Linked DNA regions of Thiorhodovibrio frisius. The protein of the gene in region 2 interacts with the protein of the main gene of each other region in a pairwise test. Links are inferred from orthologs where the notes say so. Each region holds a gene or a part of one and is shown on either strand. Other genes may lie near its edges.

Region 1 (4,040 bases), 1.5 Mb from region 2 along the record:
TACGCGAGGAGCGAGTGCGGCGGGTGATCGAGCCGATGCTGGCCGGCACCACACCGGGCGTGATTCCGGAAGACGACCGCCAGTATCTGATTGATCTGGGACTCTTGCGGCGCGAGGGGTCGGGGGGCCTGGTGATCGCCAATCCGATCTACCGCGAGGTCCTGCCGCGCGCCCTGGCCAGCGGTCCCCAGGATTCGCTGCCCCAGATTGCTCCGACCTGGCTCGACCCCGACGGCCGCCTCAACCCCGAGCGCCTGCTCGACGCCTTTCTGAGCTTCTGGCGCCAGCATGGCGAACCACTGTTCAACAGCGCGCCCTATCACGAAATTGCCCCGCATCTGGTGCTGATGGCCTTTCTACAACGGGTGGTCAACGGCGGCGGGACCTTGGAGCGCGAATATGCCATCGGCGCCGGACGCATGGACCTGTGCCTGCGTTATGGGGCGCTCACGCTGGGAATGGAACTCAAGGTGTGGCGCGACGGCAAGCCCGATCCGCTGCCCGAGGGATTGGATCAGCTCGAGGGGTATCTGTCCGGTCTGGGTCTCGACAGCGGCTGGCTGGTGATCTTCGACCGCCGCACCGGGCAGCCACCGCTGGCCGAGCGGACCGCCAGCACAGCGGCCAGCAGCGCCCAGGGACGGCGGATTCGGGTGGTGCGGGCCTGAGCGATCTGCCCCTCTCTGCGAGTAGATCCCATCGCTCTGAATGCTTTGCGGCCCTCGCCGCGAGCGGATTGGCCAGGGCGTCACGGACCTGGTCCAGGGTCACGGAGCGGGAGGGGTCGCGCAGATAGGCCAGTCTCGCATCGCCCGCTACAACAAACGGCCGCTGGAAATCCGCTGTACTGCGCCACTGCGGGGTAGGAATTAAAGAGGTCTGGATGGAATTGTTTTCCAGACTGTAAATCAACGCGCAATCAATCGCCTAACGATGGCCTTCAGTCCGGCCGCTCGCTACGCGCGCGGCGGCTGAGGCTGGCATTAGTAGATAGCGTCAAATCCCTGTTCATTGCACAAGGCCGAGGTGGACGGGTTGTCGAATTTTAAGGTTTCCGCCGATTTTTGGCTGAATCTTCAGGTTCGATGGGATCTTGTCAGAGCGCAAACCGCTGAGGCAGAAGAGCTGGCCTTGAGTGAGGATTTTTATCCGCTGAAAAAATGGCCTAAAGTTATCTCACAATGGTAGGACTTAGTAACCGGGGAATTCTGATGCGCGTTAGCGAAACTATTGCCGGACTGGTCGCGCTAGGCGTGGCCTTCACCTCTGTCACAAATGCATCACCGCACAGCAGGAACAATAACATGCTGATTGAAAAGGCACAGGAGGGGTACCGACTGTCAGTTGAAATACCCTACAAGTTCAACGATCAGGTGACCTTTGCATCCAAGTACAATGGTTCCGGGAGCGGCATAATCGTTGCGATTGATATCGCGTTTGACGGAAGCATCGCTTACACGATCGAAATGCCTGATAGAACATGGCAGGCTGGCATCGCTGCAGAGGAAATAAAACTTATCAGACCGGCGCCTAACAATCCCTGATCGATTCAAGAAGCTACGGTTGTCTCTGCTGTCCTGCCGCGTGATGCACCGAAAGCACTGTACGCCGAGCAAATCAAGCCAGCCAAAGAAAGCGCGCCGAGTTCCGCGTGGCGCTTGGGAGTCAGGGCTGGATATGCGCCGGCTCTGCCTCCACTGTCTCTTGGTGTCGCCGACTCGGCTTTGCGCGTTGATCGAAAAAGGCGCAGCGGGGTTCGCGCGAGGCTTGGATTTCTCAGTGAAAAATGTTCAGGAGCTTTCTCATGACTATCAGCGTTGCCCTTGATAATGAGGGATTTTTGGTCAATCGTGACGATTGGAGCGAGGAAGTGGCGCAAGAGCTTGCCACCACAGATGATTTTGAGATGAACGATCAGGTGATGGGCTTCATCCGCGAGGCGCGGGCGATGTACGAGAACGATGGCGTGGTGCCGCCGATTCGCATCTTTGCCAAGAAGCAAAGCGTCTCGACCAAAGAGCTGTACAACATCTTCAAGAAAGGCCCGATGAAGCTGATCTGCAAGTGGGGCGGTCTGCCGAAGCCGACCGGCTGCGTTTGATGCCCTACCCTGCCGCCGGCCTCGGCTGCGAGGGCGCGCGGCTACTGACGTCCTCGGGTGTGCTCCAGCGGCCTTCGATGTCGTAGCAGCGGCCAGCGCGCAGGGCGATCAGGTCGCCCTCGCCGAGCGGTTCCCAGAGCTCATCGGTGAGCGGTACGCTGGCGATCAGTGCCACGTCCTGGCGCACGGTTTGCAGGCGTACGCCGGCATCCTTGAGTTCGGGCGCCGATTCCCAGCAGGAGCGTTGCAGCAGGTAGAGCCCCGGCGGGCGCATGGCGCCGTCAGGCTGGGTGCGGCGGTGGGCGTGGATGAAGAGCGCGTCGGCATCGGCGTAGATGAAGTTGGCGGGGCCGAGCTTGCGCATTTCGCGGCTAAAGTCGGCAATCACGGCCAGCCTCTGCTCCAGCGGTGGTGGCTCGTCGCGGTCTTCCCACAGCGGGGCCAGGTGCTCCATCAGCATACAGAATGCGCGCTCGGAGTCGGAATCGCCGATAGGGCGGAAGCGTGTGTTGCTCGGCGCGGGCTGCTCCAGCAGTTGCGGGAAATCGCCATTGTGCGCAAACACATGACTGCGACCGCCCAGTTCGCGCACGAATGGCTGGGTGTTTTGCAATGAGCGGGCGCCGAAGGTGGCCTGGCGCAGGTGCGAGACGGCCATGCAGGTGCGCACGCCCTGCACATCTGCAAAGCGCAGTAGCAGGCTTTCGCATGCCGGACGTGGTTCGCGCAGCAGCAGGCAGTCGCGTTGCTCGTAGCAAGCCAGCCCCCAGCCGTCTTTGTGGGGCCCCTCGGCACCGCCGTGGCGCGCCAGGCGCCCGAGCGACAGTCCAAGCGTCGCCGGCACTCGGCTGGACATGGCAAAGAGTTCACACATGGGCGCCCTTCCCCGCACCCCGTTTCACACTGGGCACTGGCCGGTTTGTGCCTGCACCTTCCTGCGGTCGAAAACGCAAACGCAGGTCATCGCCAATCTGACGCACCTCCAGCAGCTCCAGGCCGACGCGCTGCTCCATGCGCTCAAGTCCCGGCAGGTGAAAGAGCCCGCGCGCCGCATCGCCCATCAGGTGCGTGGCCAGGTAGACCCAGAGTTCATCGATCCAGCCGCCGCGCAGGGCCGCACCGGCCAGTTGCGGGCCCGCTTCGATCAGTACCTCATTGCAGTCGCGCCGCCCGAGTTCCCGCAGCGCCCAGCCGAGGTCGATTTGTCCGCTGCCGGATGGAATTGACGTCAGCACTTCGGCGCCGGCGGCTTCAAGCAGGTTCCATTGCCGATGCTCGGGCGTGACGGCGGTCATCACCAGGGTACGCCCAGGCAATCCGAGCAGGCGCGCGTCCTCAGGCAGGCGCAACTGAGTGTCGAGCACCACCCGCAGCGGCTGACGCACTGCTGATCTGGCTGCAGGCGCTTGCCCGGTCTGGGGATCGATGCGCACATTGAGCGAGGGATCATCGGACAAAACAGTGCCAATGCCGGTGAGGATGGCCGATGAGCGCGCGCGCAGGCGTTGCACATCGGCGCGCGCGGCATCCGAGGTGATCCAGCGGCTCTCACCGCTGGCCATGGCGGTACGCCCGTCCAGGCTCATGGCCAGTTTGCACCGCACCCAGGGCAGGCCCGTGCGCATGCGGCGGATAAAGCCCGGGTTGAGCGCCTCGGCCTCGGTTTGCATCAGACCCGCCTCGACAGCGATGCCGGCCGCGCGCAGCTGCTCGAGCCCCTGGCCGGCCACGCGTGGATTGGGGTCTTGCATGGCAGCGACTACCCGCGCCACCCCGGCATTGATCAGCGCCTCAGTGCACGGGGGCGTGCGCCCCTGATGACAGCAGGGTTCGAGGGTGACATAGGCTGTGGCGCCGCGCGCCTGCTCGCCGGCTTGGCGCAGTGCCAGCGGCTCGGCGTGGGGCTCGCCGGTACGCTGGTGCCATGCGTCGGCGATGA
Region 2 (7,873 bases):
ACTTTGGGGATTGCTGCCCTTTGAGCCAAGGTCGCCAGAACCTTCAGCAACAATCAGCAGCTGATGCAACCCCCGGGTCCTGGCATGGCGCACTGCTTGGGGGGTTGCGCCATTACCCGCATTGGCTCGGTGCCGATCCCGCTTGCAGTGGAGCGCAATCCAAATGGCTCGCGACGGCCTCGGGTGTGGGGTTTGGCAGATTAGGGATGCATCCAAGGCAGGGAGCCGATAAGCGGGATCTTAGCGCGGCGATATTGGCTTCGACGGCTAGCATCTCGGGGTCGGTCTGGGTGGCGACCCAAGCAGCCAGGTGGCAGCCGTCGGCAGCGATGGCGGCGGCGGTTAGCAGAGCGTGATTGATACAACCGAGCCGCAGACCAACCGCCAGCACCACGGGCAGGGGCTCGGGGTCGCCAAGCAGCGCGGGCAGATCGCGCACCATCAGCTGTTCGCTGAGCGGGACATGCCAGCCGCCGACGCCTTCCACCACCACCCAGTCGGCCTGGGTGCCGAGCCAGCGGTAAGCGGACAGGATGCGGTCGGGATCGATCCGCTGTCCGCTGGATTCCGCCGCAAGGTGCGGCGCGATGGGTGGCGCGTACGCGATGGGATTGACCCGGTTGTAGGGCAGGGGCTGGGAGCTGGCGGCCAGCAGAGCGAGGGCATCGGCGTTGCGCAGGCCCTCTCGGGTCTGTTGGCAGCCCGAGGCGATCGGCTTCATGCCAAGCGCGCTGGCGCCCTGGGCTTGCAGGGCGCGCAGCAGACCAGCGGCGACCAGGGTCTTGCCCGCGCCGGTGTCTGTGCCGGTGATGAAAAGGCCTCTGCTCATCGAGCTGTTATCCAGACATGGGGCGGCGCCCAATGGCGCTGACTGGGATGGCGACGCCCTGGTCGGTCAGCTGCTGCGCGGGCACTTTCTCTGCTGCCATCCATGCCTGTCCGTAGATCACCTCCCAGGTCGAGGGTAGGCGACCATCCTGGCGTTGCCGCTCGTAGGCGGCGGTCATGCGGCGCAGTCGCTCGCGGCCGGTCAGTCCGCGCTGGCGGCTGTGTAAGCGGTTTTGGGTGCCGAGAGATTTCATGTCGGCCATCAGGTCGGTGACCTCTGAATAGGTCAGGGTCAGACGTTCGCAGTCCATCACGGGGTCGGCAAAGCGCGTGCGCACTAGCATGTCGCCGATGTCGTGCATGTCCATGAAAGGGACGACATGCTCGCCGCCGTCGGCCTCGGCCCAGGCGCGGCGCAGTTCGATCAGGGTGTCCGGGCCGAAGGTGGTGAACATCAGCAGCCCCTTTGGCCGCAGGACGCGGTAAAGCTCGCTGAAGCAGGCGCTGAGGTCGTTCGACCATTGCAGGGTCGCGTTGGAGAACACCAAATCGACGGAGTTGTCCGCCAACGGCAGCCGGTCGATGTCGGCGCACAGGGCGCGCGGGCGGTTGCGCCAGTGGCCGCAGCGTCGGGCGCGCGTGAGCATGCCGGTGGCAAAATCCAGGCCGATGACGCGGGCGTTGCGATAGCGTCGGCACAAGTCATTGAGTGCCAGGCCGGTGCCGCAGCCGAGATCCAACACAGTGGCGGGTTGTAGACGCACATAGTCCAGGCGCTCGAGCAGACGCGCGCCGACTTCTCGCTGTAACAGGGCGGCGGCGTCATAGCTGCTTGCCGCGCGTTCAAAGGAGCGGCGCGCGGCGCTCTTATCGATGGCGCCGGTTGACATCTTCGTCTGCTGTTGGCTGGGTGGCACGCTCAACTGACCACCTCGGAAAGAAAACCATGGATCAGCTCACTCACGGCCTGGGCATGCGACAGAAAGGGCGCATGCCCGGCGCCTTGCAGGCACTCGACCTGCGCCTGCGGATGCAGGATGGTGATGCGCTTGGCCACGGCGGCTGGCACCAGGGTGTCGCGCTCGCCAAACAACCAGAGCGTGGGTTGGCGGATGTCTGGCAGCGGGCCGCGGAGGTCTTCATCTCGCAGCAAGTCTAGCCCGATGCCCAGCGCCTCGGGCTGGGCGACGGGCGCGGTTTTGAGCGCCAGGCGGAGCTGCTTGAGCAATTTTGGCGCCTCATCGCTGCCGCGCACCTGCAAAGTGAGAAAGCGCTGAAGCGTAGCGTTCGTATCCTCGAGCAGGGTGCTGTGAAACTGTGCCAGCGTCTCCTCCGGCATGGCGACTTGCCAGTCAACGGCCCGGGTGAAACGCGGCGTGCTGCTAATTAGAATCAATGCCTTGACCCGCTTGGATGCTTGGCGTGCGGCCTGGAGCGCAACCAGACCGCCAAGTGACCAGCCAAGCCAGATCGCCTGCTCGGGCGCCTGCGCAAGACAGGCATCGGCCCAATCGGGCAGCCTGGTCCAGTCGGGTTGCCAGGGAGCACCGGCATGGCCGGGCAGGGCGAGCGCACAGCGCTCGCGCCCGGCGGCCAGGCTGTCTGGTAAGCTGGACCAGATGGCCGGGTTCATGCCCCAGCCATGCAATAAAACGAGCGGGTCAGGGCTCATGTGGCTGGTGCTCCCTGCTTGGGGTGATCAGTGCTTGGGTGATCGGTTGTCGGTAGTGCTGCCAGTGCTTCAAGTAGCCGGTCGATATCCTCAATCCGGTGGCTGGCCGAGAAACTGATGCGCAGCCGGGCGTGGCCTTGCGGGACGGTCGGCGGTCGAATGGCGGGCACCAGCAACCCCCGCGCCTCAAGCCGGCGGCTCCAGTCGAGCGCGCGCGCGGAGGAACCTGCCAACAGCGGCTGAATGGGCGTGATCGAAGGCATCAGCGGCAGGCCAAGCTCGGCAGCGCCCTGACGGAAGTAACGCACCAGTTGGCCGAGATGGTCCCGACGCCAGGGCTCGGCCTGCATCAGCTCAAGTGATGTTAAGCTGGCTGCCGCGACCGCAGGCGGCAGGGCGGTGGTGTAGATGTAGCTGCGCGCGCGCTGAATCAGGGTTTCAATCAGTGCGTCGCTGCCGGCGACAAAGGCCCCGAAGGTGCCGAAGGCTTTGCCCAGGGTGCCAACCAGAATGGGGACTTGCTGCTCGCCAAGCGTATATACCGAACCCCTTTGAGATTTCGGCTCGTTCTGGGCCGGGTGACGGCCACGGGGGACGCCGTGAATACCTCCCTCTAGGCTTCCCGGCGGCGTCCTGCCGCCGAGACCCCCGTGGCCGTCACCCGACCCAAAACCGACAACCAGTTTGCGATTGGTATCGTTCGCATCCCGCGCGGATGTGGCCTGCGCCTCGATTTCTGCCAGGGTGCCGCGCCCATCCGCTCCGATCACACCCAGACCATGGGCGTCATCGATCAGCAGCCAGGCATCTGCCTGTTTTGCCGCTCGGGCCAGCTCGGGCACGGGCGCCAGGTCGCCGTCCATGCTAAAGACGCCGTCGCTTATTATCATGGCCGTGGCTTTGTCACTCCGGGCGCTGGCTAGCAGGCGCTGGAGATCGGCCGGGTCCGCATGGCGATAGCGGCGTGGACGCGCGCCACTCAAGCGCGCGCCGTCGATCAGCGAGGCATGATTGAGCCGGTCGCACAGAATCTGCTCGCCGCGCCCTGCCAGTGCGCTGATCACCCCAAGGTTGGCCATATAGCCTGTGGAAAAGAGCAGCGCCCGCGGTCTTTGGGTGAAGTCGGCCAGGGCTTCCTCAAGCTGGTGATGGTAGCGGCTATGGCCATTGATCAGATGGGATGCGCCGCTGCCGACGCCGAACTCGCCAGCGGCGCGGGTAAAGGTTTCGATCACCCGCGCATCGGCGGCCAGGCCGAGGTAGTCGTTGCTGCAAAAGGTCAGCAGAGTGCGCCCCTCGACCTCCATCAGCGGAGCCTGGGGGCTTTCGCACAGCCGTCGGCGCCGATAGAGTTGGCGGTCGGCGAGTTCCGCAAGTTGCGAGCCGAGCGCGCGAGCCCGATGGGAGGGCTCCGGGTCGGCAGGGATTGCGGCAGTCATTTAAAGCAGCCGCCGGGCTCGTTGCGCCCCTCGTGCGGCATGGCTTCAAACGCAAGGCCCAGGCGCTCAAAGAGGGCGAGATCGCGGTTGGCGCCGGTGTTCTCGGTTGTCAGCAGGCGCTCGCCATAGAAGATGGAGTTGGCGCCAGCCAGGTAGCACAGAGCCTGGAGTTCGTCGCTCATGGTCGCACGTCCGGCGGATAGTCGCACATAGGAGGCCGGCATCATGATTCGTGCGGCTGCAACGGTGCGGACGAATTCAAAGGGGTCCAGCGCGGGCGCGTCTGCTAGTGGCGTGCCCTCGACCTTGACCAGCAGGTTGATGGGCACGGATTCCGGATGCGCCGGCAGATTGGCAAGCTGGCACAGTAGCCCGGCACGATCAGCGCGCGCTTCGCCCATGCCGAGAATACCGCCGCTACAGGTCTTGAGACCGACGGCGCGGATATGCTCCAGGGTGTCGAGCCGTTCCTGATAGGTGCGGGTGCTGATTACTTGCCCGTAAAATTCGGGCGAGGTGTCCAGGTTGTGGTTGTAGTAATCCAGCCCAACGTCTTTCAGCCGTTGTGCCTGGGCGAGGGTCAGCATGCCTAGGGTGACGCAGGTTTCAAGCCCGAGATCATGCGCCGCCGCGATCATGGCCATGACCTGCTCAAGATGGCTGTCGCTTGGGTTGCGCCAGGCTGCCCCCATGCAAAAGCGGGTGGCGCCGGTGGCCTTTGCCGCGCGCGCGGCCTCGGTGACCTCATCAAGCGACAGCAGGCGCTCGCGCTCAAGCCCGGTGTCATGTTTGGCGCTCTGGGAGCAGTAGCCGCAGTCCTCCGGGCAGGCACCGGTTTTGATGCTGAGCAGGGTGCTGACCTGCACCCGATTGGGCTCGAAATGCTGGCGATGGGCCTGCTGGGCGGCGAACAGCAGATCATTTAAGGGCTGACTCAGCAGGGCTTCGGCATCCTGCTGCGACCAGTCATGGCGCAAGTCTGTCGGGTGCGAATCTGGGGCGAGATCCAATGGCATGGTGGAAATTCCGTGAATAGGCGCCCGGAGCAGGGTGCGGAGAAAGGGCCGCGCCTCGGGGCAAAAGCAGACAAGCTTAAGGCCATTGCCGAGGCTGTCAACCATGATGGCCTTCGGCGGTTGACAGCGGCCCGGCGACTGGCTCAGCGATTGAGCAGGCAACTGCTGCGATTGGCGTTTGAGAGCGCTTATCCGCCGACTTGCGTGCTCTGTGGCGCTGCGGGTTTTGGCGAGCTGGATCTGTGCCTGGGGTGTCTGGCGGACCTGCCGGATGTTGCGCCAAGTTGCGAGCGCTGTGCGCTGCCGCTCCCGGCTGGTACGCCAGATGGCATTGTCTGCGGAAAGTGTCAGCGCCAGCCGCCGGCCTATGATCGATGCATTGCGCTCTTTCGCTATCAGGGTGCGGTGGCTCGGCTGGTTGGCGATTTTAAATTTCGCCAGCGGCTGCACCTGGGGCGACTGTTCGGTCAACTCCTGGCTGAGGCGGCACGCTGGCAACCCGATGCATCATTGCCGGACCTGTTGGTGCCGGTTCCGCTGCATCCTTCACGGCTGCGCCAGCGCGGTTACAACCAGTCGCTGGAAGTAGCGCGGGTCGCAGGCCGCGCGCTGGGGATTGACGCAGACCGCAGCGGGGTCGAGCGGGTGGTCGCGACGCCGCCGCAGCTCACGCTTGCGCGCGAAGAGCGCCAAAGCAACGTGCGCAACGCCTTTCGCGTGCGACGGCCATTGATGGCGCGCCATGTCGCCATTATCGACGATGTGGTCACCACCGGCGCCACGGTTGGAGAGCTGGCGCGGGTGCTGCGCCAGGCAGGCGCCGAGCGTGTCGATGTTTGGGCGGTTGCGCGCACGCCCTGATTAATGTCTGACGCTCAGCCAGAAGCTCGCTCGCGCAAACCGAGCACATCCTGCATGTCGAACAGGCCGCGCTCGCGTTCGCTGATCCAGAGCGCGGCGCGGGCGGCCCCGCGGGCAAAGGTCATGCGGCTGCTGGCCTTGTGGGTGATTTCGATGCGCTCGCCTTCGGTTGCGAACCAGACGCTGTGCTCGCCGACGACATCGCCCGCGCGGACGGTGGCAAAGCCGATGGTCTGGCTGTCGCGCGCGCCGGTGTGTCCTTCGCGCCCGTAGACGGCGACTTCTTCGAGATTTCTCCCCAGAGTGTTGGCGATGACCTCGCCCATGCGCAGGGCGGTGCCGGAGGGGGCGTCGACCTTGTGGCGGTGGTGCGCCTCGATGATTTCGATGTCGGCGTCCTCGCCCATGACTTGGGCGGTGAGTTCCAGCAGCTTGAGCGACAAATTGACGCCGATGCTCATGTTGGGGGCCACCACCAGGGCGATGTCAAGGCTGGCCTCGCTCAGGGTTTCGCGCTGATCGGGTGTCAGTCCGGTGGTGCCTATGACCATGCGGCAGCCGGCATCACGACACAGCTGCAGATGGTGCATGGTGGCTTTGGGGGAGGTGAAGTCGATCAGCACGTCGAAATCGGCCAGGACTTCATCCAGGTCGGGTCGAATGGGCGCGCCAACCGGGCCGATGCCGGCGACTTCTCCGGCATCGACGCCGATCAGGCCGCTGCCGGCCAGCTCGGTGGCGGCGCCGACGCACAGCCCCTGAGTGTCATGCACCGCCTGGATCAGGGTGCGTCCCATGCGACCGCCTGCTCCGGCGACGGCCACGCGAATATCGGTCATAAAATGCTCCTGCGCCTGTCATGGCAGGCGGGGTTAGTTGGGTTCAATTCAGGCGCATTCTGACCCCAAGGGGTGCAGGCGATCAATCATCCGCGATCAGGCCACGCAGTATTCGCTCGCCAAAATGAATCGGCAGCGAGAAATGCCCCTGATCAGGGAGGGTGGTGAGATTGGCACCGGACAGATGGTCGCGATACCAGCGGGCGTGAGCCGGAGGGACAGTGGCGTCGGCCTCGCCGTGCCAAATGCTGATGGGCGCATGGATGGCGTCGCAAGGGATGCGCCAGTCGTGGGTGTAGAGATGCAGATCGCGTCGGGCTCCGCGCGCGCCCCGGGCCATGGCATCGCCGATGGTGCTGTTCAAGATGGCTTGATTGTCGCCCGCGGACAATGCGGTCAGATCCTTGGACGGGAGGTTCAGGGTGCGCACGTGCTCAACCAGCCCGGGCCAGCGCGCGAGCAGCCAGGGGGTTGGTCCGCCATAGAGCCGCTGGGCCAGCCAGGGCGAGCGTTTGGCCAGGGCCAGGCTGGAGCGGGCCGGTCGATGCATGGCGGCGAGTACCTCTTGCAGGTACACCGGACCGAGTGGGCAGACCAGGATGCGCGCGCTGAGCCGTTCGGGCAGTCGCCAGGCGCAGGCAAGGGCATAGGGACCGCCGCCGGAGAGGCCGAGCAGGGCGAAGCGTTCGATGCCCAGATGATCGGCCAGTGCGGCAAGATCGGTTGGCCAGTCGCGCAGTTCAAGGCCCGGCTGGTCATCGGAGCCGCCGTAGCCGGGTCGATCCGGGGCGATCAGGCGCAGGCCGAGCGCTGTTGCTGGCTGGTGCAGCAGCGCGGCTTCGCGCCCGGAACTGGGGAATCCGTGGCAGTAAAACACCGGGCGGCCGTCGGGCTGACCGAACTCGTGCCAGGCAATGCGCCGGCCATCGGCGTTGCGGAAGGATAAGACGTTACTGGCAGGCATGGGCGGTAGCTCGGTCGAGTTCGATCAGCTCCAGGCGATGGTTGCCGCAGGGATGCTCATCCGATGGGCCCTGGGTCAGCAATACCAGGCCATCGAGGATGCCCATGTCGCGCAGCCAGGCGCGCACGAACTCGCCCCACTCGGCGCGATCCTCGCGCACATCAATCGGCTGGATACCGTAGGAGAATTCCAGCGCCTGGGCGGTAGCGGGCAGGGGGCTGAAGGCGACAATCCAATGCGGCAGACGGAAGCGG

The links. Proteins that work in one complex are often made in the same cells at the same time.
Region 1: the proteins of bioB (region 2) and Thiofri_RS11900 interact in binary tests that used the Escherichia coli proteins (3 or more experiments, as listed by UniProt). The link is inferred for Thiorhodovibrio frisius from one-to-one orthologs.

What each region holds. Positions count from the first base shown.
Region 1 is NZ_CP121471.1:2,564,266-2,568,305, reverse strand. What follows is about bases 1,041-4,040. They hold Thiofri_RS11900 (class II glutamine amidotransferase), read right to left. Parts: upstream 2,976-4,040; coding sequence 2,106-2,975; downstream 1,041-2,105. Other genes in these bases: ribD (bifunctional diaminohydroxyphosphoribosylaminopyrimidine deaminase/5-amino-6-(5-phosphoribosylamino)uracil reductase RibD), read right to left, coding at 2,968-4,040; Thiofri_RS11905 (TusE/DsrC/DsvC family sulfur relay protein), read left to right, coding at 1,805-2,101; Thiofri_RS11910 (hypothetical protein), read left to right, coding at 1,212-1,544. Outside these bases: Thiofri_RS11915 (ATP-binding protein), read left to right, coding at 1-668.
Region 2 is NZ_CP121471.1:4,071,719-4,079,591, reverse strand. What follows is about bases 2,946-5,786. They hold bioB (biotin synthase BioB), read right to left. Parts: upstream 4,956-5,786; coding sequence 3,936-4,955; downstream 2,946-3,935. Other genes in these bases: Thiofri_RS18490 (ComF family protein), read left to right, coding at 4,968-5,786; Thiofri_RS18500 (aminotransferase class I/II-fold pyridoxal phosphate-dependent enzyme), read right to left, coding at 2,946-3,939. Outside these bases: Thiofri_RS18520 (tellurite resistance TerB family protein), read left to right, coding at 1-24; bioD (dethiobiotin synthase), read right to left, coding at 113-829; malonyl-ACP O-methyltransferase BioC, read right to left, coding at 837-1,718; pimeloyl-ACP methyl ester esterase BioH, read right to left, coding at 1,748-2,500; more of Thiofri_RS18500, read right to left, coding at 2,497-2,945; more of Thiofri_RS18490, read left to right, coding at 5,787-5,816; dapB (4-hydroxy-tetrahydrodipicolinate reductase), read right to left, coding at 5,831-6,655; Thiofri_RS18480 (alpha/beta fold hydrolase), read right to left, coding at 6,738-7,619; pyk (pyruvate kinase), read right to left, coding at 7,606-7,873. UniProt on the Escherichia coli protein: Catalyzes the conversion of dethiobiotin (DTB) to biotin by the insertion of a sulfur atom into dethiobiotin via a radical-based mechanism.